2 regions of the Limosilactobacillus portuensis genome follow, and region 2 is predicted to be linked to the other one. Evidence: predicted binding sites of a transcription regulator. Region 2 holds the regulator's gene; the other holds the start of a gene.
The links. Region 2 encodes Rex, which represses fermentation and respiration genes when NADH is low (regulators of the CRP and FNR family bind a similar motif). Its sites were predicted from a motif close to TTGTGAANTANTTCACAA; they were not measured.
Positions count from the first base shown of each region.

Region 1: the regulator Rex is predicted to act here: its motif matches at 2,744-2,761, upstream of PRK60_RS05110 (CidA/LrgA family protein).

Region 1 is NZ_CP117296.1:1,011,389-1,015,789, forward strand. It holds gene PRK60_RS05095 (YjjG family noncanonical pyrimidine nucleotidase) at 1-366, shown strand, start outside; gene PRK60_RS05100 (L-lactate dehydrogenase) at 411-1,382, opposite strand; gene PRK60_RS05105 (LrgB family protein) at 1,413-2,153, opposite strand; gene PRK60_RS05110 (CidA/LrgA family protein) at 2,169-2,573, opposite strand; gene PRK60_RS05115 (LytR/AlgR family response regulator transcription factor) at 2,985-3,710, opposite strand; gene PRK60_RS05120 (sensor histidine kinase) at 3,688-4,401, opposite strand, start outside.
Region 2 is NZ_CP117296.1:1,409,230-1,413,630, reverse strand. It holds gene PRK60_RS07205 (ABC-F family ATP-binding cassette domain-containing protein) at 1-1,858, opposite strand, end outside; gene PRK60_RS07200 (redox-sensing transcriptional repressor Rex) at 2,122-2,778, shown strand; gene groES (co-chaperone GroES) at 2,958-3,242, shown strand; gene groL (chaperonin GroEL) at 3,298-4,401, shown strand, end outside.

The DNA.
Region 1 (4,401 bases), 400 kb from region 2:
ACGGTAATGGAGTACCTAAAGCAAAATAACTACCACGTATATGCCGTTACCAATGGGCAAAAGATAGTGCAAGATCAGCGACTGAAGGATGCTAAATTACTTCAATATTTTGATGATATTTTTATTTCACAAGTGATTGGACTTCAAAAGCCGAACAAAGAAATGTTCGATTTTGTGCTTCAACACATTAACGGTCACCGTAATAACACTTTAATGATTGGAGATTCATTAAGTTCTGATATTCAAGGCGGCATTAACGCTCATCTTGATACAGTCTGGTTTAACCCCCATTCATTGCATAATTCAACCCGCTTAAAGCCTACCTTTGAAATCCACCGTTTAACCGAGCTTAAAGCAATTCTTTAAAAAGAAAAAGATGTGATGAATTTTTCATCACATCTTTTTTATTACTACTTAATCAGGTAATTAACTAAACCAACCTTAGTCATCCCGTCAGTAGCAATTTTCTTCAAAGCTTCAGCTGACTTAGTCATTGCTTCACTTTCACGTTCATTTAATGGAACTTCGATAACCTTCGAAATACCAGATGCATTAATAACAGCTGGAGTTCCAAGATAGTTATCCTTAATACCATATTCACCATCAATGTAAGCACCAACTGGTAATACAGCATTTTCATCCCGTAGAATTGCCCGCGTAATTCTCATTAAGCAAGTTGCAACACCATATGCAGTAAAGCCTTTGCGGTTGATGATTTCGTAAGCCTTGTGACGTACGTCATCTTCAATCTTTAGCAATTCATCATTACTGATGCCTTGTTCTTCACAGATTTGAAGAAGTGGCTTCCCACCAACTGTTGCACTAGAATATGCAGCAAATTCTGAATCACCGTGTTCTGCCATCACATTAGCACTAATATCAAGTGGACTAACTCCCAACTTCTTTGCTAACGCAACACGTAAACGTGCTGAATCAAGCGAAGTACCGGATGAAATAACCCGGCTAGCAGGTAATCCTGAAATCTTTTGAACTGCATAAGTTAAAACATCAACTGGGTTTGTTGCAAGTAAAAGAATTCCGTCGAAACCAGTAGCCATAATACTCTCCGTAATTTGCTTCATGATTTCAAGGTTCTTTCCAACTAAGTCAAGGCGAGTTTCACCTGGCTTTTGGGCAGCCCCAGCACAAATTACAACTAGGTCTGCATCTGCACAAGCATCGTAATCAGCTTGATAAACTTGCTTTGGGGCAGTGAAAACAGTTGCGTCTTCTAAATCGAGGGCGTCACCTTCAGCTTGTTCCTTTGACAAGTTAACAATTTCTAATTCCTCAGCCAACCCTTGTTGAACTAATGCATAAGCATAAGCTGAACCAACTTGTCCGTCACCAACAAGAACAACTTTTTGATGATTTTTTGACATAATTCAGTTTCTCCTTAATGATAAATTAAATTACATGAATAAGTGGGCGTAGATTGGAACCAAGATATCCATTGCTAATGAAATAATCAGAACAGAAACACCAGCCATGGCACCTTGAACTTCACCAAGTGAAAGAGCCTTAACAGAACCAACGGTGTGCCCTGCAGAACCTAAACCTAAACCAGTAGCAACAGCTGAAATCTTCTTCAAACCAAGAACCTTAATAAGGAATTCGGCCAAAGCATAGATAACAACGGCGTTAAGGATACATGCCATTGCAGTAACGGCTGGAACACCATGAACACCAGCAGCAATTGGCATGGCAACAGCAGTAGTTGCGGCTTGTGGCAACATTGATGCAGTTGAAGCGGCAGAAAGACCGAATAACTTACATACAAGGTTGATAAGGAACAATGAAATAAATCCACCAACGAAGCAGATTACGATAATATCGAACCAGTACTTCTTGAAAATGTTGTTAACACGGTAAACTGGAATAGCGAAGGCCATAGTAGCTGGGTTCAAGAACCAGAAAATCATGTTACCACCAGGAAGGTAGAACTTCTTGTAAACAGCAGCGGTAGTGGAACCAGTGCCCTTAGCCCAAATTGCTAAGACAACGATACCAAGTACCATCCCAACAAGTAATGGGTTAAAAAGGAAGAATCCATTACTAATCTTTGTTAACCACATACCAATTAGGTAAACAATCAATGAAATGAAGATACCAGTAAATGGTAATGCTAGATTTGTAACAATCGTATTAGCCATAATTATTGTGCCTCCCTAGTCTTCTTTAGTACCAGTGATCTTGTGGTGAATGCTCATAACAAGGGCACCAACGTAGGCAATAACAACAAGAATGATAATCGTAGCAATAATAATTACGATAACGTCTTGAAGTCCTTCCTTCTTCATGATGTCAAGGTGAGCAGCTAATTGAATACCTGATGGAACGAACAGGAATGCAATTAGTCCGATCATAAAGTCACCAAACTTAGCAACTTGGTGAAGCTTAACAATATGAGTAGCCAACAGAATGTAAAGCAATACCATACCAATTAAAGGAGTTGGTACAACAAAGCTCTTTGGAAAAAGATCAGAGATCAATTGAGAAACAAATAAAATAGCAGCAAAGATTCCCATTTGAACATAAATGTTGGAATCCTTAGGTTGTTTGTCCTTTTCCATAACTTATTCCCTCCCACAGAAATAAAAATAAATTTTGTTCGGTACCGTTTTCACAGTGCCTCTTCAGTTATTTAATTTACACTTTTTTTACTATTTGTGTTGAATTTCACACTTAAATAGCCATATTTAAGGATGAGATGCCCTAACCAATAGATGAAATGCCCTCGAGATTGTTAATTTATTTACAATTAGTTACTATATCAATCGATCTTTAACCATTAATCCTTTACTAATTCTTTTCTAATTTACTGTTATAACGGCTGTTTTACTATCTTCCATCTACTTTGTACATTACTGATCGAATGATTAACAGGAAACGGGGCAGAAAAACAAAATATTTTTCTGCCCCGTTTCTTATTTTTTAATATTCTAAAACTATTAAAGTATAATCGCAGGAATTTAATTTGCTAACTATACTCCTAATGCCTTCTTGGTGGTAGCAACAAATGACCGGCTCACAGGAACTTTACTCCCATCATCAAGGGTTAGTTCATAAGTATGATTAAAACTTGGTTGCAGTTCATGAACCTTATTCAGGTTAACAACAAAACTGCGGTGAACCCGAATAAACCTGTTAGGATCTAACAAATTAATAATACTATTGAGAGTTTGCTTACTAACGATCTCCTGATCTTCGGTATGAACAATAGCTTTCCCCGCTTGTGCTTGAATATAAAGAATATTTCGCTTCTGAATGACAATTGTTCGTTCATCATTAGTTAGTGAAATTCGCGGATTTCTTTGTTGAACAGTTGCTCCCCGACTGCCATTCTGGTTATCCATTAGTCTAACGACCCGTTTGACGGCATCATTAATCCGCTCTGCTTCAAAAGGCTTCAAAACATAATCGATTGCGTCCGCCTCAAAGGCATCTAATGCATATTGGTCATAAGCAGTGGCAAAAACAATGTAGGGACAATTTCCCTTTTTCTTCAAGCTCTTGGCAAATGCCATCCCACTACCATCATCCAACTGAATATCCAAGAAGATTAAATCCGGCCGATTATTTGCCACTTCTTCGCGAGCAGAATTAATTCCATCAGCCTCATTTATTTCGTCAATCAGGTCATTTTGTTCTAATAGGTAGCTAAGCTCGTCACGTGCTAACGGTTCATCATCCACAATTAAGACTTTCATTTACTTGTCCTCCCTTTTTGGTAAATGGAATGGAGATACTGACTGTTGTCCCCTGATTACTACTGGTAAAGTGAAGGCCGCTTTTCTTGTCATACAACCCGATTAATCGCTGGTTCAAATTATGCAACGCAGTCCCTGAACCATGCTTAGACGGGACTGCCTGTTGGCCGAGACGCTTTATCAAGTCTGGTGAGATTCCCTGACCATTATCTTTGACCGTAATTATTAACCGGTCTTTTTGCTGATAGACATCAATGATCACGTAATTACCGATTTTCCGTTCCCCAAACGCGTGCTTTAATGCGTTTTCCACCAAAACCTGAATTGTAAATGGGGGTAGTAAAACATCATCACTAACGGTCGTATGTAGTTGAACATCGTATTTTCCTGGAAAACGAGTCATTTCCAAACTAAGGTAAGCATTAACCTGTTGACGTTCTTGAGCTAGGGTAATTTGCGTCTCTCGAGCACCAATTAAATTTGAGCGGAAATAGGTACTTAACTGCAGAAGCAATTGACGCGCCTTATCACTGTCTCGTCGCATCATTGCACTAATCGTATTAATCGCATTAAAGAAGAAGTGCGGATTAACCTGTGCCTGTAGCGATTTAATTTCGGCATCACGAACCAATCGGGCCTGCATTTCAGCATCCCCTAAAGCAATCTGGTTAGCAAAGATTCCGCCTAAACC
Region 2 (4,401 bases):
GTTGTTTTTGAAGGTCCGTCAATTTACCAATATCCGTAGCAATTTCAGGTTGGCTCATCTGCTCTTGAAGTGCTTGTTCCTGTTCCTCAAGGGAAGCCATCTGGTTTTCTAACTTGTCAACCTGTCGCTGGAGCTTTCGCCGGGCACGCTGGGTTTCCTTACTTTGCTGGTAAGACTGTTGAGCGCTGGATTTCTTGGGCTTAGCTGTAGAGCTGTCTTGTTGTTCTTGCCCTGCGGTTGAAGCTAATTCCTTATTGACGGCTTCAAGGTAGTCATCATAGTCACCTTCATAATGCTTAATTCCGGTAGCGCTCATGTCAAGAACATCCGTAGCAACCTGGTTAATAAAGTACCGGTCGTGGGAAATAAATAGGACCGTTCCAGGAAACTCGTTAATTGCGTTCTCAAGGACTTCACGACTATCAATATCTAAGTGGTTTGTTGGTTCATCAAGAATTAAGAAGTTAATTGGTTTAAAAGAAAGTTTGGTTAATTCTAAACGAGCCTTCTCGCCACCAGAAAGATCATGGACAAGTTTATAAACATCATCACCAACGAAGAGAAAACTACCAAGGAGAGAGCGAATATCCTTTTCGGGAATGTTTGGATGATCGTCCCAAACTTCATTTAAAACTGATTTTTCGGGATGAAGTTGTTGCTGTTCCTGATCATAGTAACCGATTTGAAGGTTAGCACCTAACTTAATCGATCCGCTAATTAGCGGGATCCGATCCAAAATTGACTTTAGCAGGGTTGATTTACCAATTCCGTTGGGCCCAATAATTCCAACTCGTTGGGGCTTACGAACGGAGAAAGATAATGGCCCGGCAAGCTTCTGATCATTATAACCAACTACCGCGTGATCAACGTCAAGAACTTCATTACCGCTATCCTTATCACTGTGAAAGTGGAAGTGGATTGACCGATCGTCAGTCTCGGGACGATCCAGCCGCTCCATTTTTTCTAGTTGTTTCCGGCGCGCTTGAGCACGTTTTGTGGTTGATGCACGGACAATGTTACGGTTGACAAAGTCTTCAAGTTTCGCAATCTTCTTTTGTTGCTGTTCATAGTGCTTCCATTCAGCAGTAAGCCATTCCTGCTTGTGTTGCATAAATTGGGTGTAATTGCCGGTATAATGCCGCAATGTATGGTTATCGAGATCATAAATATCGGAAACAACTCGGTCAAGGAAGTAGCGGTCGTGAGAAACAACAAGGAGAGCGCCCTGATAGCTTTTTAAATAATCTTCTAGCCATGCAAGGACGTTCATATCTAAGTGGTTTGTTGGTTCATCCAGGATCAAAAGGTCAGGAGACTGCAAAAGAATTTTAGCAAGGGCGAGCTTCGTTTTTTGTCCGCCAGATAGGGAGTTGATCGCGGTTTGGTAGTCAGCTTCTCCAAACCCAAAGACTTTTAAGATTCCCCGCATTCGCGATTCGTACTCAAAACCGCCTCGTTTCTTGAATTCAGCTTGAAGTTGGGAATATTTCTCCGTTGTTAGTTGAAATTCTTTAGTTGCTGGATCAAGTGAAGCTAACTGATCTTCTAACTGGTGAATTTGCTTTTCCATTTTATGGAGGGGAGCAAATACTAGATCAAGTTCAGCCCAGATACTATTTTGGCTGTCTAACCCTTGATCCTGAGCCAGGTAACCGATAGTTAAATCCTTGCTCTTAGAGATTGTTCCTTCATCGGGGCTTGTGATTCCGGCAATCATTTTTAAGAGGGTCGTTTTTCCAGCACCATTGCGACCAACAAGGGCAGTTCGCCCATGTCCTTGAATTTGGAGATTGATGTCATGAAAGAGGACATCCGCGCCAAAACGACGCATTACATTATTGGCTTGCAAAAGAATCATTTTGTTTACCTCGTTCTTCAAAAGATGTACCTTTCCATTATACGCTGGTTGACCTTGATTTCACAAAAATTAACCTGTAAATTACGTTAACGATTAAGCAAATGGAAAATTTTTTGAAAATAATTTTGTTTGAGTGTTCACAATGGGAGAGTTTGTTGCTAGAATAATAAGAGAATTGGATTTCACAAACTAGCAAAATTGAGTAAAGATTTAAAGCTCACTAATGTTGAATAATATAAAAATCGTAGGAGGAATAACAAAGAATGGTTACCAAGAAAATTCCTAAGGCAACGGCCAAACGGTTACCAATTTATTACCGTTACCTTAGTGTACTATTAAGTGCAAACAAACGACGGGTTTCATCGACGGAGCTTTCAGAAGCGGTCCAGGTTGATTCCGCAACCATTCGCCGTGACTTTTCTTATTTTGGTGAATTAGGAAAGCGGGGCTATGGTTATGATGTTGAGAGCCTGCTGAACTTTTTCAAGGGGATCCTAAATCAGGATACCCTTACTAACGTGGCCCTTGTTGGTGTCGGCTCGTTAGGAAGCGCGCTCCTTAATTATAATTTCCATCAAGATACTAACTTACGGATTAGCGCAGCGTTCGATACTAAGCCGGAATTAGCAAATACCGTAAAGAGCGGGATCCCGATTTATCCAGCAAGCGAGATGCAAAAGCAAATTAAGGAACAGCAGATCGATGCCGTGATCTTAACCGTTCCAAGTTCAACTTCTCAAAAGGTTGCTGATCAATTAGTTAGCGTTGGGGTAAAGGGAATTTTGAACTTTACGCCAGTTCGTCTCTCGGTTCCCAAGAATGTTCAAGTGCAAAATATTGACTTAACTAATGAACTTCAAACGTTAATTTACTTCATCAAGAATTATGCTGAAAATAATCATGATGAGAAAACAAACTAAATTATAGAATCGTCGGTAGTTACGTTAACTGTAATTACCGGCGATTTTTTAGTTAGCATCGCTGAAGAGCATATTGGTTGCAATCAACTCTAAAAATGGTATAGTAGAAAATGTAATTAGCACTTGGTACATGAGAGTGCTAATTTGAGTATGGAATTTATCAAAATGGAGGGATTAACGTGTTAAAACCATTAGGAGATCGCGTTCTTCTTAAAGCAGAAACAGAAGAAGAAAAGACTGTTGGTGGCATTGTTCTTGCTTCTAACGTTAAGGAAAAGCCAACTACAGGAAAGGTAATTGCTGTTGGTGCTGGACGGACTTTAGATAATGGCGAAAAGTTAGCACCAGTTGTTAAGGAAGGCGATCGCGTCCTCTTTGATAAGTATGCCGGAAATGAAGTTGAATACGACGGCGAAAAGTACCTCGTTGTTCATGAAAAGGACCTTGTTGCTATTGTTGAATAAGCGATCAAGGTTTAATAAATGACAGCATTAATATTAATATGAGGTGAATTAAAAAATGGCAAAAGAAATTAAGTTTTCTGAAGATGCACGGAGCTCAATGCTTCGCGGTGTTGATAAGTTAGCTGACACAGTTAAGACCACTATGGGGCCAAAGGGACGGAACGTTGTCCTTGAACAAAGCTATGGTACACCAACCATTACTAATGATGGTGTTACAATCGCTAAGAGCATTGAATTAGAAAATCATTTTGAAAACATGGGTGCTAAGCTTGTTTCAGAAGTAGCTTCCAAGACTAACGATATTGCCGGTGACGGTACTACTACTGCTACCGTTTTGACCCAAGCAATTGTTAATGCCGGGATGAAGAACGTTACTTCTGGTGCTAACCCAGTTGGTATTCGTCGGGGAATTGACAAGGCTACTGAAGTTGCTGTTGAAGCATTGAAGAAGATGTCCCATGACGTTAAGACTAAGGACGACATTGCACAAATTGCTTCAATTTCAGCTGCTAACCCAGAAGTTGGTAAGTTGATTGCCGATGCAATGGAAAAGGTTGGTAACGATGGTGTTATCACTATTGAAGATTCTCGTGGTGTTGAAACCAGTGTTGACGTCGTTGAAGGGATGAGCTTCGATCGCGGTTACATGTCACAATACATGGTTACCGATAATGACAAGATGGAAGCCGATTTGGATAACCCATACATTTTGATTACTGACAAGAAGATTAGCAACATTCAAGACATTTTGCCACTTCTTCAATCAGTTGTTCAAGAAGGTCGTTCACTCTTAATCATTGCTGATGATATTACTGGTGAAGCATTGCCAACCCTTGTCTTGAACAAGATTCGGGGAACCTTTAACGTTGTTGCTGTTAAGGCTCCTGGATTTGGTGACCGACGGAAGGCTCAATTGCAAGATATCGCTGTCTTGACTGGTGGTACAGTTATTTCTGATGACTTAGGTATGAGTTTGAAGGATGCTACCGTTGATCAACTTGGTCAAGCTAACAAGGTAACTGTTACTAAGGACAGCACTACTATTGTTGATGGTAAGGGTTCCAAGGAAGCAATCACTGAACGGGTTGACCAAATTAAGCAAGCAATCAGTAAGTCAACTTCCGATTTTGACAAGGAAAAGCTTCAAGAACGTCTTGCA